Regions from separate parts of the Enterobacter quasiroggenkampii genome, predicted to be linked through region 1. Evidence: predicted binding sites of a transcription regulator. Region 1 holds the regulator's gene; each other region holds the start of a gene.
The links. Region 1 encodes Fur, which represses iron uptake genes when iron is present. Its sites were predicted from a motif close to ATAATAATGAGAACNACTATCAA; they were not measured.
Positions count from the first base shown of each region.

Region 2: the regulator Fur is predicted to act here: its motif matches at 1,955-1,977, upstream of sodA (superoxide dismutase [Mn]).
Region 3: the regulator Fur is predicted to act here: its motif matches at 6,205-6,227, upstream of feoA (ferrous iron transporter A).

Region 1 is NZ_CP143745.1:1,890,931-1,901,470, reverse strand. It holds gene speF (ornithine decarboxylase SpeF) at 194-2,392, shown strand; gene potE (putrescine-ornithine antiporter) at 2,389-3,702, shown strand; gene pgm (phosphoglucomutase (alpha-D-glucose-1,6-bisphosphate-dependent)) at 3,807-5,447, opposite strand; gene seqA (replication initiation negative regulator SeqA) at 5,472-6,020, opposite strand; gene ybfF (esterase) at 6,204-6,977, shown strand; gene ybfE (LexA regulated protein) at 7,106-7,393, shown strand; gene fldA (flavodoxin FldA) at 7,549-8,079, shown strand; gene fur (ferric iron uptake transcriptional regulator) at 8,370-8,816, shown strand; gene chiQ (ChiQ/YbfN family lipoprotein) at 8,910-9,236, opposite strand; gene chiP (chitoporin ChiP) at 9,284-10,540, opposite strand, start outside.
Region 2 is NZ_CP143745.1:488,919-499,458, forward strand. It holds gene cpxA (envelope stress sensor histidine kinase CpxA) at 1-461, shown strand, start outside; gene yiiM (6-hydroxyaminopurine reductase) at 515-1,189, opposite strand; gene sodA (superoxide dismutase [Mn]) at 1,261-1,881, opposite strand; gene rhaT (L-rhamnose/proton symporter RhaT) at 2,170-3,204, shown strand; gene rhaR (HTH-type transcriptional activator RhaR) at 3,205-4,053, opposite strand; gene rhaS (HTH-type transcriptional activator RhaS) at 4,127-4,963, opposite strand; gene rhaB (rhamnulokinase) at 5,265-6,734, shown strand; gene rhaA (L-rhamnose isomerase) at 6,731-7,990, shown strand; gene rhaD (rhamnulose-1-phosphate aldolase) at 8,086-8,916, shown strand; gene fucO (lactaldehyde reductase) at 8,958-10,106, shown strand; gene rhaM (L-rhamnose mutarotase) at 10,103-10,417, shown strand; gene V1572_RS02450 (MFS transporter) at 10,405-10,540, opposite strand, start outside.
Region 3 is NZ_CP143745.1:225,133-235,672, reverse strand. It holds gene gntT (gluconate transporter) at 1-908, opposite strand, end outside; gene nfuA (Fe-S biogenesis protein NfuA) at 1,225-1,800, opposite strand; gene gntX (DNA utilization protein GntX) at 1,862-2,545, opposite strand; gene bioH (pimeloyl-ACP methyl ester esterase BioH) at 2,582-3,364, shown strand; gene feoC ([Fe-S]-dependent transcriptional repressor FeoC) at 3,336-3,575, opposite strand; gene feoB (Fe(2+) transporter permease subunit FeoB) at 3,588-5,906, opposite strand; gene feoA (ferrous iron transporter A) at 5,937-6,164, opposite strand; gene V1572_RS01220 (Tex family protein) at 6,484-8,814, opposite strand; gene greB (transcription elongation factor GreB) at 8,903-9,376, opposite strand; gene ompR (two-component system response regulator OmpR) at 9,605-10,324, shown strand; gene envZ (two-component system sensor histidine kinase EnvZ) at 10,321-10,540, shown strand, end outside.

The DNA.
Region 1 (10,540 bases):
TTGCCTGTGAACTCGTGCGCTCATTCATTTTGATTCAGACTCATCCGCACCGGGCGGACTGAATTTCAATCATCAAAAAAGCAATGTACTGATTTTAATCAGCGGCCACCCTTTGCTTTTTTTCCGGAAAATTATCGATTTCTTTCTTGCAAGAAATCGAGGGACGCTTATTACCTAAAATAAAGAGAGAAAGATGAAAAGTTTAAAAATCGCAGCCAGCCGTGCATGCCCGGATTGCTTTACCACCCAGCGTGAACTGGTGGATGTCAGAACCTCTGATTATATCGACGTTGCCGCTATTGTGCTGGCGGTCAGTGATATTACCGACGGCATACTGGAGGAAATAGAAGCCACCGGATTTGGCATTCCTGTTTTTGTTGCGACGCATAAAGAAGAGATCATTCCGGCAGACTATTTATCGCGCATTCATGGCGTATTTGAGTATTCAGACACCAGCAACGACTTTTATGGACGCCAACTGGAAGCGGCTGCCCTGCGGTATGAAACCCAGCTGCGCCCGCCGTTTTTCCGCGCCCTGGTCGACTATGTGAAGCAGGGCAACAGCGCGTTTGACTGCCCGGGTCATCAGGGCGGCCAGTTCTTCCGCCGCCATCCTGCCGGTAATCAGTTCGTTGATTTCTTTGGCGAGAGGCTTTTCCGCGCCGATCTGTGTAACGCCGACGTCGCAATGGGCGATCTGCTGATTCACGAGGGCGCGCCGTGCATTGCGCAGCAACATGCAGCGAAGGTCTTTAATGCCGATAAGACCTACTTCGTGCTGAACGGCACCTCGTCATCTAACAAAGTGGTGCTTAACGCCCTGCTCACCCCGGGCGACCTGGTACTGTTCGACCGTAATAACCACAAATCCAACCATCACGGTGCCCTCCTCCAGGCAGGCGCAACGCCGGTCTATCTGGAAACGGCGCGCAATCCGTACGGCTTTATCGGCGGCATTGATGCCCACTGTTTTGAAGAACATTACCTGCGCGAGCTGGTGGCCGAAGTTGCACCGGGCCGTGCGCGCGATGCGCGTCCGTTCCGTCTGGCGGTGATCCAGCTGGGCACCTACGATGGCACCATCTACAACGCCCGTCAGGTGGTGGATAAGATTGGGCATCTGTGTGATTACATCCTGTTTGACTCCGCCTGGGTGGGTTACGAGCAGTTTATTCCGATGATGGCCGACTGCTCGCCGCTGCTGCTGGAGCTGAACGAAAACGATCCGGGGATTTTGGTTACCCAGTCCGTGCATAAACAGCAGGCAGGCTTCTCCCAGACCTCGCAAATTCACAAGAAAGACAGCCACATCAAAGGCCAGCAGCGCTATGTCCCGCATAAGCGGCTGAATAATGCCTTTATGATGCACGCCTCCACCAGCCCGTTCTATCCGCTGTTTGCCGCGCTGGACATCAACGCCCGTATGCATGAAGGCCAGAGCGGCCGCAACATGTGGATGGACTGCGTGGTGAACGGTATTGAAGCGCGTAAGCTAATCCTGGAGAACTGCCGGTATCTGCGCCCCTTCGTGCCGGAGACGGTGGAGGGTCGTCCGTGGGAAAGCTGGGACACGGCGGAGATTGCGACCGATCTGCGCTTCTTCCACTTCGTGCCGGGTGAAAACTGGCACGCTTTTGAAGGTTACGCTGAGCATCAGTATTTTATCGACCCGTGCAAGCTGCTGCTAACCACGCCGGGCATTAACGCCCGCACCGGCGAGTATGACGATTTCGGCGTACCCGCCACCATCCTCGCCAACTTCCTGCGTGAAAACGGCATCGTGCCGGAGAAATGCGATCTCAACTCGATCCTGTTCCTGCTCACGCCAGCGGAAGATATGGGCAAACTGCAGCAGCTGGTGGCGCAGCTGGTGCGCTTCGAAAAACTGCTTGAGAGCAATGCTCCGCTGAAAGACGTCCTGCCTTCTCTCTACAAACAACATCCGGAACGTTACGCGGATTACACCCTGCGCCAGATCTGCCAGGAGATGCATGACCTGTACGCCCGTCACAATGTGAAACAGCTGCAGAAAGAGATGTTCCGCAAGTCCCATTTCCCACGCGTGATGATGAACCCGCAGGACGCGAACTACGCCTATCTGCGCGGTGAGGTTGAACTGGTCTCCCTTCGCGACGCGGAAGGCCGCATCGCCGCGGAAGGCGCCCTACCTTATCCGCCGGGGGTGCTGTGCGTTGTCCCGGGGGAGGTCTGGGGCGGCTCCGTGCTGCGCTACTTCACCGCGCTGGAAGAAGGCATCAACCTGCTGCCGGGCTTTGCACCGGAGCTGCAGGGTGTGTACGTCGAGGAGTGTGAGGGCCGTAAACAGGTTCGCTGTAACGTCATCAAACAACCCGCCGCTCAGCCCGCGCTGCTGAAAGGAGAGAAATTATGAGTAAGTCCAATAAGATGGGCGTGGTGCAGCTGACCATCCTCACCATGGTGAACATGATGGGCTCCGGCATCATCATGCTGCCCACCAAGCTTGCCGAAGTAGGAACCATTTCGATTATCTCCTGGCTGGTGACCGCCGTAGGCTCAATGGCGCTGGCATGGGCATTTGCCAAGTGCGGGATGTTCAGCCGCAAGTCAGGCGGCATGGGAGGCTACGCCGAGTATGCCTTTGGCAAGTCGGGCAACTTTATGGCCAACTATACCTACGGGGTATCACTGCTGATCGCCAACGTGGCGATTGCCATCTCCGCCGTGGGCTACGGTACGGAGTTGTTTGGCGCGACGCTCAGCCCGGTACAGATTGGTTTAGCCACCATCGGCGTGCTGTGGATCTGCACCGTGGCTAACTTTGGCGGTGCGCGTATCACCGGACAGCTCAGCAGCATCACCGTCTGGGGCGTGATTATTCCGGTTGTCGGCCTGTGCATCATCGGCTGGTTCTGGTTCAGCCCGACCCTGTACGCCAACTCCTGGAACCCGCACCATGTGCCGTTCTTCAGCGCAGTCGGCTCTTCTATCGCCATGACGCTCTGGGCCTTCCTCGGTCTGGAATCCGCCTGCGCGAACGCAGAAGTCGTTGATAATCCGGAAAAGAACGTCCCGATTGCGGTCCTCGGCGGTACGCTGGGCGCGGCGGTGATCTATATCGTCTCGACGAACGTCATTGCGGGCATCGTTCCGAACATGGATCTGGCCAACTCCACGGCGCCGTTCGGGCTGGCCTTCGCGCAGATGTTCACGCCGGAAGTCGGGAAAGTGATTATGGGTCTGATGGTCATGTCGTGCTGCGGTTCACTCCTTGGCTGGCAGTTCACCATCGCGCAGGTGTTTAAATCCTCGGCTGATGAAGGTTACTTCCCAAAAATCTTCTCCCGCGTCACCAAAGCCGATGCACCGGTGCAGGGCATGCTGGCGATTGTCATTTTCCAGAGCGGATTGTCGCTGATGACCATTAGCCCGTCGCTGAACAGCCAGTTCAACGTGCTGGTCAACCTGGCGGTTGTGACGAATATCATTCCGTATATCCTGTCGATGGCGGCGCTGGTGATTATTCAGAAAGTCGCGAAGGTTGATCCACGCAAGGCGCGAGCGGCCAATATCGTGGCGCTGATTGGGGCAATCTATAGCTTCTACGCGCTCTATTCCTCCGGCCAGGAAGCGATGCTGTATGGCGCGATGGTGACCTTTATGGGCTGGACGCTGTACGGTCTGGTGTCACCGCGGTTTGAATTGAAGAATAAGCACAGTTAGGTAAAAGCAAAACGGCAACCCAAGGGTTGCCGTTTTTAATGTTTTCTCCCTCTCCCCGTGGGAGAGGGCCGGGGTGAGGGCATCAGCCCGCACCAGAAAACCACTTACGCGTTTTTCAGCACTTCGCTGACAATCTCTACCGCTTCTTTCTCAATCTGCTGACGATGCTCAGCGCCGAGGAAGCTTTCGCAATAGATTTTATACGCATCTTCCGTGCCGGATGGACGCGCAGCGAACCAGCCGTTTTCGGTCATCACTTTCAGCCCACCAATGGAGGCGCCGTTACCCGGTGCCGCCGTCAGACGCGCAGTAATCGGGTCGCCGGCCAGGGTGCTTGCGCTGACCATCTCAGGAGAGAGTTTGGACAGGGCTGCTTTCTGGGCTGACGTTGCGCTGGCCTGAATACGGTTATAGCTTGGCGCACCAAAGCGTGCCGCCAGGTCGTTGTAATGTTCCTGCGGGTTTTTACCGGTGACCGCGGTGATTTCCGCCGCCAGCAGGCACATGATGATACCGTCTTTATCGGTTGACCACGGCGTGCCGTCGAAGCGCAGGAAAGAAGCTCCCGCGCTCTCTTCACCACCGAAGCCAAAGCTGCCGTCGTGCAGACCGTCAACAAACCATTTGAAGCCCACCGGCACTTCCACCAGCTTGCGGCCCAGCGCGTCCACCACGCGGTCGATCATCGCGGAGGAAACCAGCGTCTTACCGACAGCCACCTCTTTGCCCCACTGCGGACGGTGCTGGAACAGGTAGTTAATCGCGACTGCCAGATAGTGGTTCGGGTTCATCAGCCCGGCAGGGGTGACGATACCGTGGCGGTCGTAATCCGGGTCGTTAGCAAACGCCAGATCGAATTTATCACGCAGCGCCAGCAGGCCCGCCATTGCGCACTCGGAGGAGCAGTCCATGCGGATCGCGCCGTCTTTGTCCAGGTGCATAAAACGGAAGGTCTGATCGACGTGATCGTTCACGATGGTCAGATCCAGCTTGTAGTGCTCGGCAATACGTTTCCAGTATTCAATACCGGAGCCGCCCAGCGGATCCACCCCCAGCTTCAGGCCGGCTTTCTGGATGGCCGCCATATCGACGATATCCGCCAGACCTTCCACGAACGGCTGAACCAGATCCTGCTCTTTTACGTGGCCGGACGCCATGGCCGCATCCAGAGAGATGCGCTTCACGCCTTTCAGACCGTCGGCCAGCAAGGCGTTCGCACGATCTTCAACCACTTTGGTGACGTTGGTGTCTGCCGGGCCACCGTTAGGCGGGTTGTATTTAATACCACCGTCTTCCGGCGGGTTGTGGGATGGCGTGATAACGATACCGTCAGCCAGCGCGCCACCTTTTTTGTTGTGTACCAGGATGGCGTTAGACACCGCAGGCGTTGGGGTGAAGCCGTTGTTCTCCTGAACAATCACATCAACGCCGTTCGCTGTCAGAACTTCCAGCACGGAAATAAAGGCCGGTTCAGACAGGGCATGGGTATCTTTCCCCACGTAGCACGGACCGGTAACGCCGTTTTTAGCGCGCTCTTCCGCAATGGCCTGAGCAATGGCCAGAATATGCGGTTCGTTAAAGCTGTGGCGCGCCGCGCTGCCGCGGTGACCAGATGTACCAAACTTCACTGCGTGTTCTGCGTTGCCCACGACCGGCTTCAGCACGTAATACTGCGCGGTCAGCTGAGCGACGTTAATCAAATCGCTTTGTTGTGCAGGTTGGCCTGCACGGCTGTGATTTGCCATTACCGGGTCCTTCTGATGCAAGGGTTAAATTGTACCGCAAACCTTTTCAATCAATTCCGCCGGGAACTGCATGGACTGCATGATGTGTTCAATCATGCTGCACTTGCGGCCCGTATTGGTATTGGTGATCACCCAGTACGGGGTGCCAGGAACATGTTTGGGTTTGGTTTGATTGCCATTTTGCAGCAGCGTCTGCTCGTCGCCCGCGAAGTAGACGCGAGTACGACCGTGCAGCGACTCGGTCGCTTCAGCAAACGCTTTGTTATCCAGTGAATAAAGTGTAGACAGCACCAGCATAAAGCGGTTAACCGCCTTTTTCTGCTCCGCGTATTCATCGGAGAGCAGCAGCTCGCGCATCGCGCGCACTTTATCTTTTGCCGGCGTCACGGCAGGTTTTGCTTGTGCAACAACGCTTGGCTGAGACACGACATCTTTGGTGACTGGGGTAGCAGGCTGTGAAGCGGCGGAAATTTTAAGCATGCGCCGTAAAATGTCGGACGCGCTCTCCCCGATATGCCGCGTCTGGCTGGCAATATACTGATAGAGTTCGTCATCAACTTCGATTGTTTTCATCTTAATCCAGTGCGATATCTTATCTGAATACAAGTCATTGGGATTATAAGGTCAAATCCCAACAGCGGATAGCGTCAAACCAGGTTGGCGGCAAAAGTCAGATTAAACTGGAACCTTGCAGCCGGGCGGCAGAATGGTCAACATGATACCCTAACCTGACATACGTAAAAAAAGAACTTTGCCATGAAATTGAATACCCGAGCGCAAACTGCACAATCGCCGAACAATAATTCTCCCATCGTACTGGTTCACGGGCTTTTTGGCAGCCTGGATAACCTGGGCGTGCTGGCGCGCGATCTGGTTACCGATCACGATATCCTACAGGTCGATATGCGCAATCACGGTCTTTCCGGCCGTTCCGACGAGATGACCTACGCCGCGATGGCGCAGGATCTGCTGGATACGCTGGATGCCAACGATCTGCAAAAGGTCACCCTCATCGGGCATTCAATGGGCGGCAAAGCGGTGATGGCCCTGACGGCGCTGGCCCCGGAGCGTATTAACGGCCTGGTGGTGATTGATGTTGCGCCCGTGGATTACGACGTGCGCCGTCACGACGAGATTTTTGCCGCCATCAATGCGGTCACCGAAGCGGGTGTCGCGACCCGCCAGCAGGCAGCTACCGTCATGCGTGAGCATCTTGATGAAGAAGGCGTCGTGCAGTTCCTGCTGAAGTCGTTTGTTGACGGCCAGTGGCGTTTTAACGTGCCGGTGCTCTGGAACCAGTACAACAATATTGTGGGCTGGCAAACCGTACCCGCCTGGCCGCACCCTACCCTCTTTATTCGCGGCGGTAACTCCCCTTACGTTACCGACGCGTACCGCGACGCCATACTGGCGCAATTCCCGCAGGCTCGCGCCCACGTCATTGCCGGAGCCGGGCACTGGGTGCATGCGGAAAAACCTGACGCCGTACTGCGCGCCATTCGCCGCTATCTTGCTGATACTGCAAATTGATTAAAAAGAGAGCGACTGGAAGGCTGCGGGCTTCCAGTCGTTGGCGCGCCGTTTTTGGTGATGTATGATGGCGCGCTTATCGCCCGGGCATTAGCAGGGCGGCGTGTTTCCCCCGAAGTCTCAGAATCATGGCCAAAGAACAAACGGACCGTACGACACTAGATCTGTTCGCGAATGAGCGTCGCCCGGGACGACCGAAGACGAATCCGCTTTCGCGCGATGAACAGCTGCGTATCAATAAACGCAATCAGCTTAAACGCGATAAAAATCGTGGGCTTAAGCGTGTCGAACTGAAGCTCAACGCTGACGCGGTCGATGCACTTAACGAGCTGGCCGAGGCGCGAAATATCAGCCGCAGCGAGCTCATTGAAGAGATGCTGATCGCCCAGCTTGAGACATTGCGCGGCCAGGCATAAGTCTGAAAATTCCCTTAATTACCCTTTTCATGTAGCACAGAGTGCAGTCCTGCGCGATAGCTGTTTCCGCAGGGTTGCCAGTTCTGCTATTATTGCCCTTATCCGTGGCCGAATTGCGCCACCATACTATTAAGTTTCAAGAGGTTATTTTACTCATGGCAATCATCGGCATTTTCTTTGGCAGTGATACCGGCAATACCGAAAATATCGCGAAAAACATTCAAAAACAGCTCGGTAAAGACGTTGCTGATGTGCATGACATCGCCAAGAGCAGCAAAGAAGATCTCGAAGGCTATGACATTCTGCTGCTGGGTATTCCGACCTGGTACTACGGTGAAGCCCAGTGTGACTGGGATGATTTCTTCCCGACGCTAGAAGAAGTGGACTTCAACGGTAAGCTGGTCGCCCTGTTTGGCTGCGGCGATCAGGAAGACTACGCCGAGTACTTCTGTGACGCGCTGGGTACCATCCGCGACATCATTGAGCCGAATGGCGCAGTGATCGTCGGCCACTGGCCGACCGCTGGTTACCACTTCGAAGCATCTAAAGGACTGGCCGATGACGATCACTTCGTGGGCCTGGCCATCGACGAAGACCGTCAGCCAGAACTGACCGCAGAGCGCGTTGAGAAATGGGTTAAGCAGATCCGTGAAGAACTGCACCTGGACGATATTCTTAACGCCTGATTTTTCTCGCGGCGCAACGGCGGTTGCGCCCGTGCACCAGGTCAAACCGATTAAATTAATTGCTACAATCTTTTAACTTTTTCGCCCAGACCTGTACAATGTCTCCCTGATAAATGTGGTTTTCCATCGAGCAAGTTTGTTGGTGATACCCCATTTTTATAAGCATATTTTGCCTGAGACTTGCAGTTTTCATTTAGCCATGGCAGTTCTATAATGAGACGCATTATCCCAGGTGCATTTTCTGTCACTTCCTACAGAAGTGAATCGTTTAGCAACAGGACAGATTCCGCATGACTGACAACAATACCGCATTAAAGAAGGCTGGCCTGAAAGTTACGCTTCCTCGGTTAAAAATCCTCGAAGTGCTTCAGGGTCCAGACAATCACCATGTCAGTGCGGAAGACCTTTATAAACGTCTTATCGACATGGGTGAAGAGATTGGGCTGGCTACCGTCTATCGCGTGCTGAACCAGTTTGATGACGCGGGCATTGTCACCCGTCATAATTTCGAAGGCGGTAAATCTGTATTCGAACTGACCCAGCAGCAGCACCACGATCACCTGATCTGCCTCGACTGTGGCAAGGTCATTGAATTTAGCGATGATTCCATCGAAGCGCGTCAGCGTGAAATCGCCGCGCGTCACGGTATCCGCCTCACCAACCACAGCCTGTACCTTTACGGTCACTGCGCTGAAGGCGACTGCCGTGAAGATGACCACGCGCACGACGCAAAATAAGCGAGTATTCATACTCTGAGCCAGCCGCAAGGTTGGCTTTTTTTTGCCTGAAAAAAAGCCCGGTAAGCGCAGCGCCACCGGGCGTAAAGCAACTTATTTATTGTTATTGCGTATCTCGTTCCAGATCTTGTCGCAACGCTTCGCCACTTCCTGATCGTTACCGGTTTTACGCGCCTGGATACAGGCCTGGTAATCCATCACCCGGACATTTTCCTGCGTCGCAAACTGCTCGTGCGCTTTTTCTTTCTTCAGCACATTCAGCACGCTCTGGCAGGCTTCAATTTTCTCCGGCGAGCCTTCCGCAGTATTAATACAGGCGCTGTAGGCCTCCCTGAGACGGGAGTCCTCTTTCGGTGCCTGAGTCTGGGCACACGCCACCAGCCCCGATGCCAATAGCGCGACGATTACGATTTTTTTCATCATATGCAGTCTCCGGTCCGGCGGGAGCTGACCCGCCGGACGATTCATCAGAAGATGGTGAACGGTGCGATAACCATGAATTTCACGTCACGTTCATCCTGGAAGATGTTGCCGTAACCGCCCGCGTAGCTCGGGATATCGGAGTGGTTGTCGTACTGGGTGAAGTGCAGTTTGAACATCGTGCCTTTCGCGCGGCCATCCTGCAGGGTATAGATTGCATCCAGGCTGTAGGAAGACTCTTTCAGGCGATAGTTTGGATCGTAGTAAGCATCCGGTGTTGCCATGTCGGCAGGTTTTGCATCCCAGGCGTAAGCGTAAGACGCGCCCACCGCCCAGCCAGGCAGGTTCCAGTTTTTCAGATCGTACATTGCGCCGAAGAAGACCGCTTTCTCACCGTCGGCGTTGAAGTCGGAGCGGTTATCCCACCAGATATCAAGACGACCGTTGGAGGAGGCGTAGGTCGGGGTCATACGCTGCAGGAAGTAGCCCTGCTGCCCTTCCGCCTTCACCCATGTACCTTCCAGACGCAAATCAACCTGACCGACCTTGTAGCCAAAGGTGAGCGCCTGCAGCCACGCGGTGCCGTCGTAGATGTCGTTGACACCACCGTTACTGACTTTGTCGCGCGTACCGTAGAACTGGTAGCTGGTACTCAACGGGCTACCCGCGATATCGAACTTATAGCTGGCCTTGGCAAAGTATTGATCGATATACCCTTGCGCCTGGCCAAATGCCGCTTCGAGAACCAGATCGTTTTTGAAGTCGTATTTCGCCCCCAGCGAGTGGAGGTAATCGACCTTGGTTTTCTTGTCGTTCTGGTAGAACTTGTCCATCTCAATGTGCCACGGTGCTTTGTACTCGTTGGTCCACATATAGGAGAAGCTCAGCGCACCCGCATCGCCGTAGTCAAAGTTAGCCCCTGCTTCCGCCCCCTGATAGGTACCCGGCATAAAGCTCCAGTGTGGGGCTAACAGCGTCTGGCCAGTTGGCTGAATATACCCCCCACGCGCCCAGACCGGGCCGTATTTGAATTTCGCTGCGGCTTTGTAAAGGCTGATACCGCTCTTATCCCCGGACCAGTCTTCATCATAGGCTTTGTTGCTGGAGGAGAAGGCGATTTCGTTCGGGTGGCCGCTGTCGCCGTTTTCCGCCATTTCGATCGCGGTGAACGCGGCAATATCCAGACCGAACATATCCGCGGCGTAGCCTGACTGGAAGTCCAGGTTGGCGTTCCAGGTGGAGTGCGAGAGGTTGGTTTTGTATTTATCTTCAGTGACGTCTTTACGGTCACGCTCACGCTGCCA
Region 2 (10,540 bases), 1.4 Mb from region 1:
GCGAAACGGTGAAAGCCAATCATCTGTGGCATGAAGTGCTGGATAACGCGGCGTTCGAAGCGGAGCAGATGGGCAAATCCTTCACCGTCAACTTCCCGCCGGGTCCATGGCCGCTGTACGGTAACCCCAACACGCTGGAAAGCGCGCTGGAGAATATCGTGCGTAACGCCCTGCGCTACTCGCACACGAAGATTGAGGTGGCGTTCTCGGTGGATAAAGACGGGATCACCGTCATTGTCGACGACGACGGTCCTGGCGTCAGCCCGGAAGACCGCGAGCAGATTTTCCGTCCGTTCTACCGCACCGACGAAGCGCGCGACCGGGAATCGGGCGGTACGGGACTGGGTCTGGCGATTGTGGAAACCGCCATGCAGCAGCACCGTGGATGGGTGAAAGCCGATGACAGTCCGCTGGGTGGGCTGCGGTTAACGCTGTGGCTACCGTTGTATAAGCGTTCGTAGCTGTTAGTGCCGGGTGGCGGCTTCGCCTTACCCGGCCTACTCTTTACGGAGGACTATTTACCCCACAACCTCCGCGAATTATCCTCGATCTTGCTGCTTAAACGCCGCTTCTGCATCGTTCTTGTCCAGCTGGTCGATAACCCCGCCGCCGACAGCAGGCGATGATACTGCTCGTCATCAAACGGCATATGCCAGGCAATGGCGCAGGCGTCGTAAACAGACACTTCACTCAGGCGTGATGCCAGCTCAAGCGGCGCATCCGCTGACACCTGCCCAGCCAGCACCACACGGTACAGCCAGCCGGTTTTACCCGCGCTTTGCATCTGAGCCGACATGTCATGAATACCGAAATGGAAGTTGAGCTTGAAGCACGGCGAGCGCGGCTGCGTCACCTGAATCAGGGCATCGCCCCAGCGGTAGATATCACCTATAAACACGTTCTTTTCGGTGAGCCCTTCGGTTGAGAGATTCTCGCCAAACGCGGGGGCGACGAAGAGGTCCGCCTGCTCGGGGAACTCGGTTTTCCAGTGCTGATAGTGCTCGCGAGGGTAGTGGCACAGTGCGCGCTCGGGCCCACCGTGGATCTTCTTTTCGGCCTGCTCGTCGCCCGCAAGCCCAAGGTCGGTTAACGTCAGCTCACCGTCGACCTGAATTTTGGCGATGGCGCTCGGGCGGCTGCCGTCGTACTCCCTTACCTTGCCTGTAAATACATTCACCGGGTAATGCATCGCTGCCTCCATTACGCAGATACAAAAAAAGCGAGCCATCAGACTCGCTTCTCACAGGCGTCAATGCAACCTTATTTTTTAGCGGCGAAACGCGCTGCTGCTTCGTCCCAGTTCACCACGTCCCAGAACGCTTTGATGTAGTCCGGGCGACGGTTCTGGAATTTCAGGTAGTAAGCGTGTTCCCACACGTCCAGACCCAGGATTGGGAAGCCGGATGCGCCAGAGATCGCTTCACCCATCAGCGGGGAGTCCTGGTTCGCGGTAGAAACCACCGCCAGTTTGTCACCTTTCAGAACCAGCCACGCCCAGCCGGAGCCGAAGCGGGTTGCAGCGGCTTTTTCGAATTCTGCTTTGAAGTTGTCAACAGAACCGAAGTCGCGCTCGATAGCCGCTTTCAGGTCGCCCTGCAGGGTGGTACCAGTTTTCAGGCCTTTCCAGAACAGGCTGTGGTTTGCGTGACCGCCCGCGTTGTTACGCAGCACGGTTTTCTTGTCCGCTGGCAGCTGGTCCAGCTTGGTGATCAGCTCTTCAACAGGCAGGTTAGCGAATTCTGGCAGGCTTTCCAGCGCGGCGTTCGCGTTGTTCACGTAAGTCTGGTGGTGTTTAGTGTGATGGATTTCCATCGTCTGCTTGTCGAAATGCGGTTCCAGTGCGTCGTAGGCATACGGCAGGGATGGCAGTGTATAACTCATAATCCTCTCCATTATTGTCGGGCGGCACAGCTGTTAATGCCGCGTAAGCAGTTGGTTCATTATAGTTAATTAAATGATATTGAAAATGATTATCAATGCCGTAGTTTTTATAAGGTTATTCAGTTTTCGATTAATAGCGGAAATGTGAGTCTGCTCACGCGGTTAACGTGCTGATTGCCATCCAGAACACCTGTGCGGCAACCTTCTGAAGGTTCCCGGGCTGCCTAATTTTTACACTCCTCAAGTCGAAGAGAAGCCACTGACGATAAAAACGATGAGGGTGTAAAAATGAATCATGCGATTACGATGGGTATCTTCTGGCATTTGATAGGCGCTGCCAGTGCAGCCTGTTTCTATGCTCCGTTTAAAAAGGTGAGAGGCTGGTCATGGGAAACCATGTGGTCCGTTGGCGGGGTCGTGTCCTGGCTGATTTTACCCTGGACCATTAGCGCCATGCTGCTGCCCGATTTCTGGGGCTACTTCTCCTCCTTCAGCGCCTCCACTCTGCTGCCGGTGTTCCTGTTCGGCGCGATGTGGGGCGTCGGTAACATCAACTATGGCCTCACCATGCGCTATCTCGGCATGTCGATGGGCATTGGTATCGCGATTGGCATTACGCTGATCGTCGGAACTCTGATGACGCCAGTTCTCAACGGCAACATCGAGGTGCTTATTAATACTCAGGGTGGGCGGATGACGCTCCTGGGCGTGCTGGTGGCGGTCGTTGGCGTAGGAATAGTGACTCGCGCGGGGCAGCTGAAAGAGCGCAAGATGGGCATTAAAGCTGAAGATTTTAACCTGAAGAAAGGTCTGCTGCTGGCGGTGATGTGCGGCATCTTCTCGGCCGGTATGTCGTTCGCGATGAATGCTGCCAGGCCTATGCATGAAGCCGCCGCCGCGCTGGGCGTCGATCCGCTGTATGTTGCGCTGCCAAGCTATGTCGTGATTATGGGTGGCGGCGCGATGGTTAACCTGGGCTTCTGCTTCATTCGTCTCGCAAAAGTGAAAAACCTGTCGATAAAAACCGACTTCTCGCTGGCAACATCGCTTATCATCACCAACGTGTTACTCTCCGCGCTCGGCGGGCTGATGTGGTATTTACAGTTTTTCTTCTACGCCTGGGGCCATGCCAGCATTCCGGTGCAATACGACTACGTAAGCTGGATGCTGCACATGAGTTTCTACGTACTGTGTGGCGGGCTGGTCGGTCTGGCGCTGAAAGAGTGGAAAAACGCCGGACATCGTCCGGTTGGCGTATTGAGCCTCGGCTGCGTGGTGATCATTATCGCTGCCAATATCGTTGGGCTCGGCATGGCAAACTGATCACGACCCCTTTCGACTGCGATGACGCCACTGTACCGGCGTCATCCCCACCTCGCGATTAAACACCACTGAAAAGTAGTTACTGTCTTCAAAGCCGCAGCACATCGCCACATCACTGACCATCCACTCCGTATGCTGCAGGAGATATTGTGCATGGCAGATGCGCAGCTGGCGCAGATAGTGGTTCACCGTCATCCCGGTCAGGGTGCGGAACTGCTGGCGCAACGCGCGCTCGCTGCACTGCTCCTGCTCGCAGAATTTCTCCAGTATAAAGTTTTTATTCAGGCTGCCCGCAAGCGTGGTGATGAGCTTATCCAGCAGCGCTTCCTGCGTCGTGGCGGAGGGGTTATCAGTGGCGTAACGATGACGCTTTAACGTCACCACCAGCTGGGCGAAAAGCAACTCCGCTAGCTGGTTAGAAACGGGGTCGTTCTTCTGGCTCTCCTGCTCCAGTTGAGAAATAACCTGCCGTACCTGAGCCATGCCGTTACTGCTTAAGCGCCAGTGCGGAGAACCCTTAGCATCAAGAAAACCCGGAATGCTTGCGGCCCAGTCTACGTTAAGCCTGAGCCTGTCCGGACAGTAAATAACGTTCTGCAGTACCAGGTCATTAACCGAGGCGTAGGAGTGTTTATCCTCCGCGCGAATATAGAACAGATCTCCGCGCGTGATGCGGTAGGGACGGTCGTTGAGGATGTGCAGGCCGTTACCGCGCCATACCAGCACCAGTTCGCAAAACTCGTGGGTATGTTCGGCAAAGACGTCTTGCGGGTAGCGGTCGGCCACCGTCACGGCCTGGCTCGCGGAGGCATAAAAATCATCTTTGCGAAGGATTAACTGAGCAGCCACACCACGACCTCTACGCCGAATAACCTGACACTATTAGCTTTTTTGCGGAAATAAAACGGTGACTGCCCTCGCGTTACTGAAGCATCGCGTCTTTCCCCTGACGAATATCACGCGGCGACCAGTTAAATTCCCGGCGAAACAGCGTTGAAAAGTGATTGCTGTCGCCAAAACCGCAGCAGTAGGCGATATCCGTGACGCTTTCGTCGGTATGACGTAAAAGATGACGCGCTTTGATCAGGCGCAGACGGTTGAGATATCGCTGCGGCGTCATACCGGTATGCTGCTTAAGCTGGCGATGCAGGGTGCGCAGCGACAGTGAAAAATCATCCGCAAGCGTTTCCCAGCAGACATCCTCAGCGAAATGATCTTCCAGCCAGGCCATCAGATGGTTCAGGCGCGCGTTGTTATCTTCCAGCCCTTCCACCAGGCTGCTGCGGCGCAGCAGCACCAGAAGCTGCATAAACAGCAGTTCGCGCGTGGCAATGGCGTGCGTCTCCCGCCCGTCCTCGCTCTGCTCCATTTGGCCCACCAGCTGACGCACCTGCTGCAGGGTGGACTGATTCACGCGCCAGTGCGACGGATAGTGTCCGTCTTGCTCCTGGGGCAACAGCTGATTCAGGCGCGAAAGAAACTGGAACGCATCCGGGGAACGGTAGAGCACATTCGTCAGATACAGGTTGTCGGTATGCTCATACAGGTGCCGATCGTGGTCGCGCACGAAGCACACCGTACCGCCGCTGATGGTATATGGCTGGCCATTGAAGACATGAATACCTGTCCCGCGCTCAACAATCACAATTTCATGAAAATCATGGTGATGCTCCGGGAACGCGGCCTGAGGAAGCCGTGGCTCAATCGCGACAGGCGCCCCTCCTGAAGGAAAAAAATCCACGCTGTGCAGTACGGTCATAACGGCCTCCACCAATGAAAAATGTTCTCAAAATAGTAATTAAGGCCTTCCGCACTCACCTTCAATTTTTGGCAGTAAACCTCGCAAAAGCTGTCCATTTTTCAAGAAACAGGGGGAAAGATCGGGAAATGCGGTCAGCGTCACACTGCCTGAAAATCCCGCCACCACTGGAAACTGTGAACTCCCTCACATTCACCTTTGCTTTCTTGCCAGCGCGAGATTTGGCCTGTCAGTGGTGAGAAGGTGACTTTTTCTTCCCTTTTTTACACTCACCGCTAATGACTTAAGAAAGGACCCGACTATGACTTTTCGCCATTGTGTGGCTGTCGATTTAGGCGCATCCAGCGGGCGCGTAATGCTCGCGAGCTGGGACCGTGAGCAGCACACGCTTGCGCTTCGCGAAATGCACCGTTTCGCCAACTGCCTGCAAAAGCAGGACGGTTTTGTTGCCTGGGATATCGATGCCCTGGAGGCGGAGATCCGTATCGGACTGAACAACGTCTGCAACGATGGTATTCGCATCGACAGCATCGGCATTGATACCTGGGGCGTGGACTACGTTCTGCTTGATAGCCATGGCGAACGCGTCGGCTTGCCAGTTTCTTATCGCGACAACCGCACCGACGGCCTGATGGCGCACGCTATCGCCCAGCTTGGCAAGGACAACATCTACAGACGCAGCGGCATTCAGTTTCTGCCGTTTAACACGCTTTATCAGCTGCGCGCTTTGGTCGAGCAACAGCCAGAGCTGGTGGCGGACGTGGCCCATGCGCTGCTGATCCCGGACTACCTGAGCTATCGCCTGACCGGCAACATGAACTGGGAATATACCAACGCCACCACCACGCAGTTGGTCAACATCAACTCGGATAACTGGGATGAACATCTGCTGGCCTGGACGGGAGCGTCGCCTTCCTGGTTCGGTACACCAACCCACCCGGGTAATGTGATCGGTCACTGGATTTGCCCACAGGGGAACGCAATTCCTGTCGTTGCCGTCGCCAGCCACGATACCGCCAGCGCGGTGATTGCTTCCCCACTTGCGAGCAAAGACGCGGCTTACCTCTCTTCCGGTACCTGGTCGCTGATGGGCTTTGAGAGCAAAACCCCGTACGCCAGCGATGCTGCCATGGCCGCAAACATTACCAACGAAGGGGGTGCCGAAGGCCGCTACCGCGTACTGAAAAACATCATGGGGCTGTGGCTGCTCCAGCGGGTACTGAAAGAGCAGAACATTACCGACCTGCCTGGGCTTATCGCCGAAACCGAGAAGCTGAAGGCTTGCACGTTCCTGATCAACCCGAACGATGAGCGCTTTATCAATCCGGCGCACATGAGCGCCGAAATTCAGGCCGCCTGCGTCGAGGTCGGGCAGCCTGTGCCGTCCAGCCCTCCCGAACTGGCGCGCTGCATTTTTGACAGCCTCGCCCTGCTGTATGCCGACATCCTCAGCGAGCTGGCGAGCCTTCGAGGAAAACCCTTCAGCCAGCTGCATATCGTGGGCGGCGGCTGCCAGAACCAGCTGCTGAACCAGCTCTGCGCCGATGCCTGCGACGTCACCGTGGTGGCAGGTCCCGTGGAGGCCTCCACGCTCGGCAATATCGGCATTCAGCTGATGACTCTGGACGAACTTTCCAACGTTGACGACTTCCGTTCGGTGGTGACGGCGAACGCCAGTCTGACCACCTTCACACCCAATCCCTGCCATGAAATTGCTCGCTTTCGCGCGCAGTTTCAGCAAAACCGACTGACTAAGGAGCTTTGTGCATGACAACTCAATTAGAACAAGCCTGGGATCTGGCTAAACAGCGTTTCGCCGCCGTCGGCGTGGATGTCGAAGAGGCGCTGCGCCAGCTCGACCGTCTGCCCGTCTCCATGCACTGCTGGCAGGGCGATGACGTCGCTGGCTTCGAGAACCCAGGCGGTTCCCTGACAGGGGGTATTCAGGCCACGGGTAACTATCCAGGCAAAGCGCGCAACGCGACCGAACTGCGCGCCGACCTTGAACTGGCGCTGAGCCTGATCCCGGGGCCAAAGCGCCTGAATCTGCATGCAATCTATCTCGAATCCGATGAGCCGGTGGCGCGCAACGAAATCAAACCGGAACACTTTAAGAACTGGGTAGAGTGGGCCAAAACCAACAGGCTGGGCCTGGACTTTAACCCGTCCTGCTTCTCACATCCGCTGAGTGCGGACGGTTTTACTCTCGCCCACGCGGACAACGACATCCGCCAGTTCTGGATCGATCACGTGAAGGCCAGCCGCCGCGTTTCGGCGTATTTCGGCGAGCAGCTCGGCACGCCGTCGGTGATGAACATCTGGATCCCGGACGGCATGAAGGATATCACCGTCGATCGTCTGGCTCCGCGCCAGCGCCTGCTGGCCGCGCTGGATGAGGCTCTCAGCGAGAAGCTGGACCCGGCGCACCACATCGACGCCGTCGAGAGCAAGCTGTTCGGTATAGGCGCCGAGAGCTATACCGTGGGCTCGAACGAGTTCTATATGGGTTACGCCACCAGCCGCCAGACCGCGCTGTGTCTGGATGCTGGCCACTTCCACCCGACCGAGGTGATCTCCGACAAAATCTCCGCCGCCATGCTCTACGTGCCGCGTCTGCTGCTGCACGTCAGCCGTCCGGTGCGCTGGGACAGCGACCACGTGGTGCTGCTGGATGACGAAACCCAGGCGATTGCCAGCGAAATCATCCGCCACGACCTCTTTGACCGCGTACACATCGGCCTCGACTTCTTCGATGCCTCCATCAACCGCATCGCGGCGTGGGTTATCGGCACCCGCAATATGAAGAAAGCCCTGCTGCGCGCGTTGCTGGAGCCAGTCGCCACGCTGAAGCAGCTGGAGGCTAACGGTGACTACACCGCACGTCTGGCGCTGCTGGAAGAGCAGAAATCCCTGCCGTGGCAGGCAGTGTGGGAGATGTACTGCCAGCGTAACGATGCCCCGGCGGGCAGCCAGTGGCTGAACAACGTGCGGGCGTATGAGAAAGACGTTCTCGCCGCTCGTCAGTAAAAACATCGCCCGGCAGCACGTTGCCTGCCGGGTCTACGGGTAAGAGCAGGCCGGGTAAGCGTAGCGCCACCCGGCATTTTCAAAGGAACCACAGTATGCAGACTATCACCCACTCCTGGTTCGTCCAGGGCATGATCAAAGCCACCTCCGACGCCTGGCTGAAAGGCTGGGACGAGCGCAACGGCGGCAACCTGACGCTGCGCCTGGACGACGCGGATATCGAACCTTTCGCGGCCGATTTCCACGCGAAGCCGCGCTATATCGCGCTGAGCCAGCCGATGCCGCTGCTCGCCAACACGCCGTTTATCGTCACCGGTTCCGGCAAGTTTTTCCGTAACGTCCAGCTCGACCCGGAGGCCAACCTCGGCGTGGTGAAAGTGGACAGCGACGGCGCGGGTTACCACATTCTGTGGGGGCTGACGGATGAAGCGGTGCCCACCTCCGAACTGCCGGCGCACTTCCTCTCCCACTGCGAGCGCATCAAAGCGACCAATGGCAAGGACCGCGTGATCATGCACTGCCACGCCACGAACCTGATCGCCCTGACCTACGTGCTGGAAAACAGCGCCGATGTCATCACCCGCAAGCTCTGGGAAGGCAGTACCGAGTGTCTGGTGGTATTCCCGGATGGCGTGGGCATTCTGCCGTGGATGGTACCGGGTACCGACGAAATCGGCCAGGCAACCGCCGTTGATATGCAAAAACATTCTCTGGTGCTATGGCCGTTCCACGGCGTGTTCGGCAGCGGTCCAACGCTGGATGAAACCTTTGGCCTGATCGACACCGCCGAGAAATCAGCGGAAGTGCTGGTGAAGGTGTACGCCATGGGCGGCATGAAGCAGACCATTCCCCGGGAAGCGCTCATCGCCCTCGGCAAGCGCTTTGGCGTGAGCCCGCTGCAATCCGCGCTGGATTTATACGCATAAGGCCTTTGCAGGACAAACATTGATCGTTAAGGAGAATTATCATGAGCTTTATGTTGGCGCTTCCAAAAATCAGCCTTCACGGCGCGGGCGCAATCGGCGATATGGTCAATCTGGTAGCGAACAAGCAGTGGGGAAAAGCGCTGATTGTCACCGACGGCCAACTGGTGAAGCTGGGTCTGCTCGACAGCCTGTTTACCGCGCTGGACGCCCATCAGATGTCGTATCACCTGTTCGATGAGGTGTTCCCGAACCCAACAGAAGCGCTGGTGCAAAAAGGATTTTCGGCTTACCGGGACGCAGAGTGTGATTACGTCATTGCCTTTGGCGGCGGCAGCCCGATTGATACCGCCAAGGCGATTAAAATCCTCACCGCTAACCCCGGCCCGTCAACCGATTATTCCGGCGTCGGCAAGGTGAAAAATGCGGGGGTGCCGCTGGTAGCGATCAACACCACCGCAGGGACGGCGGCGGAGATGACCAGTAATGCGGTGATCATCGACTCCGCGCGTCAGGTGAAAGAGGTGATCATCGACCCGAACATCATCCCGGATATCGCCGTGGACGATGCCAGCGTCATGCTGGATATTCCGGCCTCCGTGACCGCCGCAACCGGTATGGACGCATTAACCCACGCCATTGAAGCCTATGTGTCCGTTGGCGCGCACCCGCTGACCGATGCCAACGCTCTGGAGGCGATTCGCCTGATCGGCCTCTGGCTGCCGGAAGCGGTTGATAACGGTCATAACCTTGAGGCGCGCGAGCAGATGGCGTTTGGCCAGTATCTGGCGGGTATGGCGTTTAACAGTGCGGGTCTGGGTCTGGTACACGCCCTGGCGCACCAGCCGGGCGCGACGCATAACCTGCCGCACGGCGTGTGCAACGCCATTCTGCTGCCGATCGTCGAAAGCTTTAACCGCCCGAACGCAATCACCCGCTTCGCCCGCGTGGCGCAGGCGATGGGCGTCGATACCCGCGGCATGAGTGATGAAGCCGCCAGCATGTCCGCCATTCAGGCAATTCGCGACCTCAGCGCTCGCGTCGGCATTCCTGCGGGCTTCAGCCAGCTCGGCGTCACTCAAGCCGATATCGAAGGCTGGCTGGATAAAGCCCTCGCGGATCCGTGTGCGCCATGCAATCCGCGCACCGCCAGCCGCGATGAAGTCCGCGAGCTCTATCTGGAGGCATTATGATCCGCAAAGCGTTTGTGATGCAGGTGAACCCGGACGCGCACGAGGAGTACGCGCGTCGCCACAATCCAATTTGGCCCGAGCTTGAAGCGGTGCTGAAAGACCACGGCGCTCACCACTACGCCATTTATCTCGACAAAGCACGTAACCTGCTGTTTGCGACCGTGGAGATTGAATCGGAGGAGCGCTGGAGCGCGGTAGCGAATACCGACGTCTGCCAGCGCTGGTGGAAACATATGGGCGACGTCATGCCGTCGAACCCGGATAACAGCCCGGTGAGTGCGGAGCTTAAAGAGGTCTTTTACCTGGACTGATGTGTTAGCGCTGCCGCCCCCGCGGCGGCGGCAATCTCCTGCCTGCTGCTCAGCGTAAACGCCGACACCACCGTAATCGCCAGCACGAAACAGCCCAGCATCAGATACGTCTCCTGGAAGCCG
Region 3 (10,540 bases), 1.7 Mb from region 1:
AGCATCATGGCAATGATTTTGATGGAAGAGGTCAGCGTGTCGTTGATCTGATCCATGGAGCGGCCACGGTTCAGACCGAAGGTGAACATCGCGATCAGCACGGCAATCAGCGTTGCCATCACCGGGTCACCCAGGAATTCCGCCACGGACAGGAACGCATGACCTTTCGGCAGGATCATCTCTGCCACGGCGCGCATCGCCATCAGGATCACCGGTACCAGAGAGGTCCAGACGCTGACGCCAAAGCCAGGCATCTCTTCTTCGGTGAAGGTTTTGGCGCTGTACAGACCTTCCGGGATAGGCTTATCAATCCCTTTCAGGAAGCGGGCATAAACCGGACCTGCCAGAATCACCGTCGGGATCGCCAGAATCGTACCGAACAGCAGGGTTTTACCCATATCCGCGTGGAAGATAGTCGCGATAGCGGTTGGACCCGGGTGCGGCGGCAGGAAGCCGTGGGTCACGGACAGCGCCGCGGCCATAGGCACACCGACATACAGCAGCGGGATGCTCGCGGCAGCCGCAATGGTGAACACCAGCGGCAGCATCAATACGAAGCCTACTTCATAGAACAGCGCGAAACCGACGGTAAAACCGGTTAACACCACTGCCCACTGAATGTTCTTCTTACCAAATTTGTCGATAAGCGTGGTGGCAATACGCTGGGCACCGCCGCAGTCCGCCAGCATTTTACCGAGCATGGCGCCGAAGCCCATGATCAACGCCAGGCTGCCGAGCGTGCCGCCGACACCGGCTTTAATCGAGCTGATAACTTTCACCAGCGGCATCCCCTGCATCAGACCGACTGCAAGCGCCACCAGAACCAGAGCGATAAATCCGTTCATTTTGAAGCGGATCATCAAGAGCAGTAATAACACAACACCGATAGCAACGATGACTAATGGCATGATTTACCTGGCCTTTGAATTGTTATGGGTAACGTCATTGTTTCAACGACAAATTCCGATTGTCCCAACTGGGAACAGAGAAGTAACGGCACTAATACTGATGCCTTTTAAACGATTAAGTTTAGTCGGCTGTTATGAGTGTGTTTAGTGCCCATGAGAATGATACGGGTAACATGGCGTGATTGAGAATCACCCTGGAAGGCAAAATGTGAATTATGAGACGCAGGTCAACATATAGAGGGGAACGAAGAGGGGGAGCAGGGTTTTGTAGGCCCGGTAAGCGTCGCGCCACCGGGCAATACAGACGGGCACTGAATCAGTAGTAGGAGTGCTCGCCGCGCTGGTGTTCGGTCAGGTCACGCACACCTTTCAGTTCCGGGAACTCGTTCAGCAGCTGCTTCTCGATCCCTTCTTTCAGGGTGACATCGACCATTGAACAACCGTTACAACCGCCGCCAAACTGCAGAATGGCAAAACCTTCGTCGGTGATTTCCATCAGGGAAACACGGCCGCCGTGGCCAGCCAGCTGTGGGTTGATCTGGGATTGCAGCAGATACTCAACGCGCTCCATCAGCGGGGCATCGTCAGACACTTTACGCATTTTCGCGTTCGGCGCTTTCAGGGTCAGCTGAGAACCCAGCTGATCGGTGACGAAATCGATCTCCGCATCTTCAAGATACGGTGCGCTCAGCTCATCAACATAGGCGGTGAGCTGTTCAAATTTAAGGGCAGTGTCGGTGGCTTCCACAGCGTCCGGAGGACAATAAGAAACACCACATTCTGCATTCGGAGTGCCTGGATTAATCACAAACACGCGGATCTGCGTCCCTTCTTCCTGATTTGCCAGCAGTTTGGCAAAGTGCGCTTGTGCAGAATCGGAAATACGGATCATAGCTTTGGCCTAATAGTTGACTAAATTACCTGGGTATAATCATACGCCCATTGAAGAAGGGCTACAAGGTACGGCACAGACACCATACCTGAACCGACGCGGCGCCGCTTTGCAAAAGCAGTCGGGAAAGTTCAGCAACGGTACTGCCTGTGGTGACGACATCATCCACAATCGCGATATGGAGACCGTCGACCGGCAATTCAAGGCGAAAGGCATTTTTGAGGTTTCTTTTGCGAAGCCGGGCGCTGAGCTGATGCTGGATGGCGGTGGCATGAACACGTGTCAGCGCGCGGGCATCATACTGACAGCCAAGCCACCGGGCGAGGGGACGGCAGATCAGGTCACTCTGGTTATAGCCCCGCCGCCAGTGTCGACGTCGGTAGAGGGGGACATTCACCAACCTGTCGATTTTCGGCAATGCGCGGTAGCGCCGCGCCTGCAAAACCGCCAGCAGTAGCAGTCGGGCAAGGGGCTGAGCCAGCGCACTCTGGCCGGAAAACTTCAGCGCGTGAATCAGCCTGCTCAGCGGCGGAACATAATCATCCACTGCCACCAGCGCACTCCACGGCGGGGATTTTTTCAGGCAGCGGCCGCAGGGCAAAGAGGGATTGGTGGCCGGTAAACCGCATTGTGGACAGGTCCCGATACGCCATTGCAGCGATCGCGTGCAGACGGAGCAGATGCCCCATCCGCTGAGTGCCAGCGGCATTCTGCATAGCCAGCACAACCCAGGTACTGTTAGCATGTGCAACCTCCATGTGAAAAAAGAGAACAGTAACTGATGAAGACGCTGTGGTGGCAGACCGTAGGGACAGGAAATTGCCATCTTGTGCTGCTGCACGGATGGGGCCTGAATGCAGAGATATGGCATTGCATACGTGAGGAACTTGCCTCGCATTTCACGCTGCATCTGGTGGACTTACCCGGCTTTGGCCGCAGCCGCGGTTTTGGGGCCATGTCGCTTGATGAGATGGCACAGCAGGTTCTGGACGCTGCGCCACAAAACGCTGTCTGGCTGGGCTGGAGCCTGGGCGGGCTGGTGGCAAGCCAGATTGCGCTGTCGCGGCCTGACCGCGTAAAAGCGCTGGTGACGGTGGCATCGTCGCCCTGTTTTAGCGCGCAGGACGCGTGGCCGGGGATAAAACCCGAGGTACTGGCGGGCTTCCAGCAGCAGCTGAGCGAAGATTTCCAGCGGACCGTAGAGCGGTTCCTCGCCCTGCAGACGATGGGAACTGAAACCGCCCGTAAGGATGCCCGTACGCTGAAGCAAACCGTGCTGTCGCTGCCGATGCCGGAGGTGGAGGTGCTTAATGGCGGTCTTGAGCTGCTGAAAACGGTTGACCTGCGCGCGCCGCTGGCCTCCCTGACGATACCGCATCTTCGTATTTATGGTTACCTTGACGGAATTGTGCCGCGCAAAGTGGCTCCGCTGCTGGATGATCTGTGGCCGAAAAGCCAATCAATGGTGGTTGCTAAAGCGGCACACGCGCCGTTTATCTCACATCCTGACGAGTTTTGTTCGGCGCTGACCGTCTTTATTCGCGAAGTGACCACCACTCCGTGAGGCAGGCTTTTCCTTCCGGGCAATGTTTACAGCTGCCGGACAGACAACCGTCCGGCTCTTCCTGAATCCGCACCGCTTTCCCCATGGCTTCCAGTCTTTCCAGCATGGCATCGATCATCGGCTGCGGCGTATGCAGGCTGAGGCTCAGCTGTTTCGCCTCCATTCGCCCCTGCAGCGCCAGCAGATCACGAACCTGAATCAACGATGCCATGATGTGTGCTCCTTAGTGACAGTCGCCCGCCGGGCTGTTGCAGCAGGTTGCGGCGGTTTTACGGTTTGCCAGCAGGTCGATGTCGACGCGGCTGCGTGCCCGCCGCAGCAGACCGAGAACGACCACGTTGAACAGCACAACCGCAAGAATGCAGACCAGGCTGTAGCGTGGGTGCTGGCTGAAGTTAACGGTTTGATAGAACAGCGTCGCCAGCGAGTAGGCAATGTTTAACCCCCACAGGATGGAGAACCCCATCCAGCCGCGGCTGGACTCGCGGGCAATCGCCCCCATCACGGAGATGCACGGAATATAGAGCAGAACGAAGATGAGATAGCTGTAGGCCGCGGACGCGCTGCCAAATTTCTCGCCCATCACGCCCATGGCACCGGTCGCCATTTCGCCATCGCCTTTGCTGGCCTCAATCGGGTTCGCCAGCACGCTCAGGCTGAAGGTGTCTTTCAGGCTCTGCCAGGTTTCCTCTACGGCACCCAGCAGCTCATCACCGAGATGAAACTCAGCCGGGTTAAATTCCTGCTCCTGAATGTTCTCGGCGGTGTAGAGCGTATTCAGGGTACCGACAACCACCTCTTTTGCCATCGCGCCGGTAAACAGGCCGACGGTTGCCTGCCAGTTATCCTCATGCACGCCAATCGGTTTGAAGACCGGCGTGATGACGCGGCTGACGGAGGCGAGGGCAGAGTCGTTAATGTTATCCGCTGCCTGTCCACTCAGGGTGAAGCTGTTCAGGGCGCTCAGGAAAACGCTGACGATGACAATCACCTTACCGGCGCGCAGGACGAAGCCTTTCAGACGCTGCCAGGTCTGGATCGCCAGGCTTTTCAGATGGGGGACGTGGTACACCGGCAGCTCCATCACGAACGGTGACGCCTCACCGCGCATGATGGTGTGCTTGAGCATTAAACCGGTCAGGATCGCCATCACGATGCCCAGGACATACAGCGAGAAGACCGCCAGCGCGCCCTGCTGGCCAAAGAAGGCTGCCGCAAAGACAGCAAAGATTGCCAGGCGGGCACCGCAGGACATAAACGGCGCCATCATAATGGTCATCAGACGTTCACGCGGTGCATCCAGGGTACGTGCGCCCATCACCGACGGCACGTTACAGCCGAAGCCGACGATCAGCGGGACGAAGGATTTACCCGGCAGGCCCAGCGCCTGCATCAGACGATCCATCACGAACGCCGCGCGCGCCATGTAGCCGGAATCTTCCAGGAACGAGAGGAACAGGTACATCATGCCGATCTGCGGCACCAGCGGCAGAACGGTATTGATACCGCCGCCGATCCCCTGCGCGAGGAAGATGGTGAGCCATTCCGGGAAGTGCAGGGTGTAACCCACCCACTGGATCCCGTGGACGAAGACCGCGACGGAACCGGCGTCAAAAATCGGCTGCAGTGCACCACCGATGTTAATGGCAAGCAGGAACATCACGTACATCACCAGCAGGAAGATGGGCAAACCGAGGAAGCGGTTAAGCACAATCTTATCCACTGCCGCCGTAAAGCGGCTGGGTTCCGCCGTCAGCGCGTTACTGACCACGTCGCAAATCGAGGCGATGGCCTGGTAACGGGCATCGGCGATGTGCAGCGCCGGGTCGTCCAGCTCGTCGCTAAGACGGGCCACCGTTACGTCCAGCTTATCGGCCGCATGCCCGGCGTAAGCGCGGCTGTAGATATCCCCTTCCAGCATCTGCAGGCCAAGCCACAGACGCTGTTTCGCAGGCATAGCGTTATCCATCTCCTGCGCCAGCACGTTGGCTTCACGCAGGAGAGGCTGCGCGTAATGCACCAGCTCAACGTCGCGATTTCCCGCGTGACGGTCAATGGCCAGCTTCAGCGCATCAATACCGCGCGCGCGCGTCGAGACCAGCGGAACGACCGGGCACCCCAGGCGCGCGGAGAGGGCATCGACGTCGATGCGCAGCTTTTGTTTCTCTGCGATATCGAGCATGTTGAGCGCCACGATGCAGGGGATACCCAGCTCCAGCAGCTGCAGCGTCAGATAAAGGTTACGCTCGAGGTTTGAGGCGTCGACCACGTTGATCAGCAGATCCGCGTCGCCGCCAAGAATATAGTGACAGGCGATTTGCTCATCGAGCGAGGTTTGCGACGAAATGGTGGTTAAGGAGTAGGTGCCGGGAAGGTCAACCAGCGTCACCTGGTTGTCTGTCGTCGTGAACTGGCCCTCTTTACGTTCAACCGTCACGCCCGCCCAGTTGCCCACGCGCTGGCGAGCCCCGGTCAACTGGTTAAAAAGCGTGGTCTTGCCGGAATTAGGATTGCCAATTAAGCCAATAGTTAACTTTTTCATTTTTTTAGACTCACTGAAACCGCTGGCTTGTTATCGGGATAAGGCTTCGACTTCTATTAACGCGAGGTCTTTTTTACGCAGGACCAGATTCACGCGTCGGGTTTCGATATGAACCGGATCGCCTAACGGCGCCACGCGTACGACCTGGAATGACGAACCGGGCAGCATGCCCAGCGACAGCAGCTTCTGCCGATAGGCCGGGCTAATTTCGCGGGTAAAACCGGTAATCTTCCATGCACTGTCTGGAGTGAATTGCATAACGCCTGATTCCACGAAAGGTTAAATTATCTACTATGCGATGATAATGAGAATAGTTTTTATCAGCAATATTAAAACTGTGACGGAATGTTGTTTGCGATATTAATTTACGGCCTTTTTGACCTTGCTCAATATTTGCTGAAATGCCGGGAAAACGAAAAGCGGAGTATTTGTTAACGGGGTGATAATTCGCGGTTTAAATATGGCTACACACTATTTATTTTAATTTCCTGCGGCCTGCTTGCCGGGCGGCACTGCGTTTGCCCGGCCTACAAAACCGTAGGCCCGGTAAGCGCAGCGCCACCGGGCATTTATGACCTTAGCGTTTTTTACCCATCGCGGCCGCCAGCGCATCCATCATCGCGCTGTTGCCTGCAGGCTGGGCATCACGTCCACGCGGTTTTGCCGCTTTCGCGGCCGGACGCTGCTGCTCGCGGCCCCCACCGTTGCCGCCGCGGCGCGCGTTGGTGTCACCCGGCTGCTCGTCCAGACGCATGGTGAGCGCGATACGCTTGCGCTGCAGGTCCACTTCCAGCACTTTGACCTTCACGATGTCGCCCGCTTTGACCACGGTGTGCGGGTCTTCAACGAACTTGTCGGCAAGGGATGAGATATGGACCAGGCCATCCTGATGCACGCCGATATCCACGAACGCGCCAAAGTTGGTGACGTTAGTCACCGCACCTTCCAGCACCATGCCTGGCAGCAGGTCGTTCATGGTCTCGATACCGTCAGCAAAGGTCGCGGTTTTGAACTCAGGACGCGGATCGCGGCCCGGTTTTTCCAGCTCTTTGATAATGTCGGTAACGGTTGGCACACCAAATTTGTCGTCGGTGAAATCGACGGCTTTCAGGTTGCGCAGGGCGCTGCTGTCGCCCATGAGATCTTTCAGCGCCTGCTGGGTAGCGGCCAGGATGCGTTCCACCACCGGATACGCTTCCGGGTGAACGGTGGAGGCATCGAGCGGGTTATCGCCGTGGTTGATGCGCAGGAAGCCCGCGCACTGCTCAAACGCTTTTGGCCCCAGACGGCTTACCTTCAGCAGCTGCTGACGGTTCTGGAACTGGCCGTTCTCGTCGCGCCAGGCGACGATGTTCTGCGCCATCATGCGGGTTAAGCCCGCCACGCGGGTCAGCAGAGGAACGGAGGCGGTGTTCAGGTCAACGCCAACGGCGTTTACGCAGTCTTCCACGACCGCATCCAGCTTGCGCGCCAGCTGAGTCTGGCTCACGTCGTGCTGATACTGGCCCACGCCGATCGATTTCGGATCGATCTTCACCAGTTCCGCCAGCGGATCCTGCAGACGGCGAGCGATCGAGACCGCGCCGCGCAGGGAAACATCCAGGTCCGGGAACTCCTGTGCCGCCAGCTCGGACGCGGAGTAGACGGATGCCCCGGCCTCGCTGACGATCACTTTCTGTGCCGTCACTTTCGGGAACTGCTTCTGCACGTCGAGATAGAAACGCTCGGTTTCGCGGGACGCCGTACCGTTGCCGATGGCGACCAGCTCGACGTTGTATTTTTCGCACAGCGCCGCCACCACGACGGCCGCTTTCGCTGCCTGGCCGGTGTGCGGATAGATGGTGTCGGTGGCGACCAGCTTGCCGGTGCCGTCAACGACAGCGACTTTTACACCGGTACGCAGACCCGGATCGAGACCCATGGTCGCGCGCAGGCCAGCAGGGGCGGCCATCAGCAGGTCGTGCAGGTTGCGGGCGAAGACGTTAATCGCTTCATCTTCAGCACGTTCGCGCACGGTGCCCATCAGCTCGGTTTCGAGGTGCATCAGCACCTTGATGCGCCAGGTCCAGCTCACCACGCCTTTACGCCAGCTGTCAGCCGGGGCGTTGTTCAGGCGCAGACCGAGATGGTCGATGATGATCTGCTCGCAGTGGCTCTCTTTCGGCGGCTCGTCAAACTGCGGGTCGGCGTTCAGGGAGAGCTGCAGCACGCCTTCGTTGCGGCCGCGGAACATTGCCAGCGCGCGGTGGGAAGGGGTGGTGGAAATCGGTTCGTGGTGATCGAAGTAGTCGCGGAATTTCGCGCCTTCTTCCTCTTTACCCGCGACGACGGTAGAGACGATGTGGGCGTTCTTCCACAGGTAATCACGCACTTTGGCGAGCAGGGCAGCGTCTTCGGCGAAGCGCTCCATCAGAATATAGCGCGCGCCGTCAAGGGCGGCCTTGGTGTCCGCTACGCCTTTGTCGGCGTCGATGAATTTCGCCGCTTCGGTATCCGGATCGTGGGACGGTTCGTTCCACAGCAGGTCGGCCAGCGGCTCAAGACCCGCTTCAATCGCTATCTGTCCGCGCGTGCGGCGCTTCGGCTTGTACGGCAGATAGAGGTCTTCGAGTTCGGTTTTGCTCAGGGTGCCATTGATAGCGCTTTCCAGTTCGCTGGTCAGCTTGCCCTGTTCGCCGATGGATTTGAGGATCGCCTGACGACGTTCTTCCAGTTCGCGCAGATAACCGAGACGGGTTTCCAGGTTACGCAGCTGCGTGTCATCCAGACCGCCGGTGACTTCCTTACGATAGCGTGCAATAAACGGCACGGTGTTCCCTTCATCAAGCAGGCGAACGGCAGCTTCTACCTGTTCGGCTCTGGCCTGAAGTTCACCCGCAATAATGCGGCAGAGCGAATCTTTCATCATGGCTTTATCATCTGTTGAGTCGAAAAAATCAGGGGATAGTTATACGGGCTGACACGGCAAAATGCCAGCCGGGGAGGGCGCTCTCGGACTATTTTACGTAGACGATCTCATTAACGTACCAGCTGGCTTCACCGGCTGGGGTCTGCACGACGGCCAGATCGCCCACTTCCTTTTTCAGCAGCGCGCGGGCCATCGGCGAGTCGATGGAGATGTAATCCTTACGACCAAAAATTTCATCGTAGCCGACAATGCGAAAGCGCAGGGTGTCACCGTCGTCGTTTTCAATCTCCACCCACGCGCCGAAGAACACTTTGCCCTCCTGCTGCGGGGAGTAATCGACAATTTTTAGATTTTCGAGGCATTTCGTCAGATAGCGTACCCGGCGGTCAATTTCGCGCAGCCGCTTCTTGTTGTACTGGTAGTCAGCGTTTTCGCTGCGATCGCCCAGGCTCGCGGCCCAGGTCACCTTTTTGGTTACCTCAGGACGCTCTTCGCGCCAGAGGAAATCCATCTCTTTTTTAAGTTTCTCGTACCCTTCGCGGGTGATCAGGGGCGTTTTCATGGTGCTGCCTTTGCTGCCGGTTCTCTGTTTTGCGCACAATACGTACCACACAGTGTAACAGACAGGATTAATAATGATTTATGTGATGAAATGAACAGATAAGCTGCTGTTAAATATGCTTTGTAACAATTTCGACTAGAATTTATACCAGAATTAACTGGTCGAATACGTGCACTTTTTTAGAATACGCTGTTACAAAGACTATCCGAACCTTTGGGAGTACACACAATGCAAGAAAACTACAAAATTCTGGTCGTGGATGACGACATGCGCCTGCGTGCGCTGCTGGAACGTTATCTGACCGAGCAGGGCTTCCAGGTTCGTAGCGTCGCGAACGCTGAGCAGATGGACCGTCTGCTGACCCGTGAATCTTTCCATCTGATGGTTCTCGACCTGATGCTGCCTGGCGAAGATGGGCTTTCTATCTGCCGCCGTCTGCGCAGCCAGAGCAACCCGATGCCGATCATCATGGTGACGGCGAAGGGCGAAGAAGTTGACCGTATCGTGGGCCTCGAAATCGGCGCCGACGACTATATTCCAAAACCGTTTAACCCGCGTGAACTGCTGGCGCGCATTCGCGCCGTACTGCGTCGTCAGGCGAACGAACTGCCGGGCGCGCCGTCGCAGGAAGAAGCCGTTATTGCCTTCGGCAAGTTCAAGCTGAACCTCGGCACGCGCGAAATGTTCCGTGAAGACGAGCCGATGCCGCTCACCAGCGGCGAGTTTGCGGTCCTGAAAGCGCTGGTCAGCCACCCGCGTGAACCGCTTTCCCGTGACAAGCTCATGAACCTGGCGCGCGGTCGCGAATACTCCGCAATGGAACGCTCTATCGACGTGCAGATCTCCCGCCTGCGCCGCATGGTAGAAGAAGATCCGGCGCATCCTCGTTATATTCAGACCGTATGGGGTCTGGGCTACGTGTTCGTCCCGGACGGCTCTAAAGCATGAGGCGAATGCGCTTCTCGCCGCGAAGCTCGTTTGCCCGCACCCTGTTACTGATCGTCACCCTGCTGTTCGTCAGCCTGGTGACGACCTACCTGGTGGTGCTGAACTTTGCGATCCTGCCGAGCCTCCAGCAGTTTAATAAGGTCCTGGCCTACGAAGTGCGTATGCTGATGACCGATAAGCTGCAGCTGGAGGACGGCACGCAGCTCGTCGTTCCCC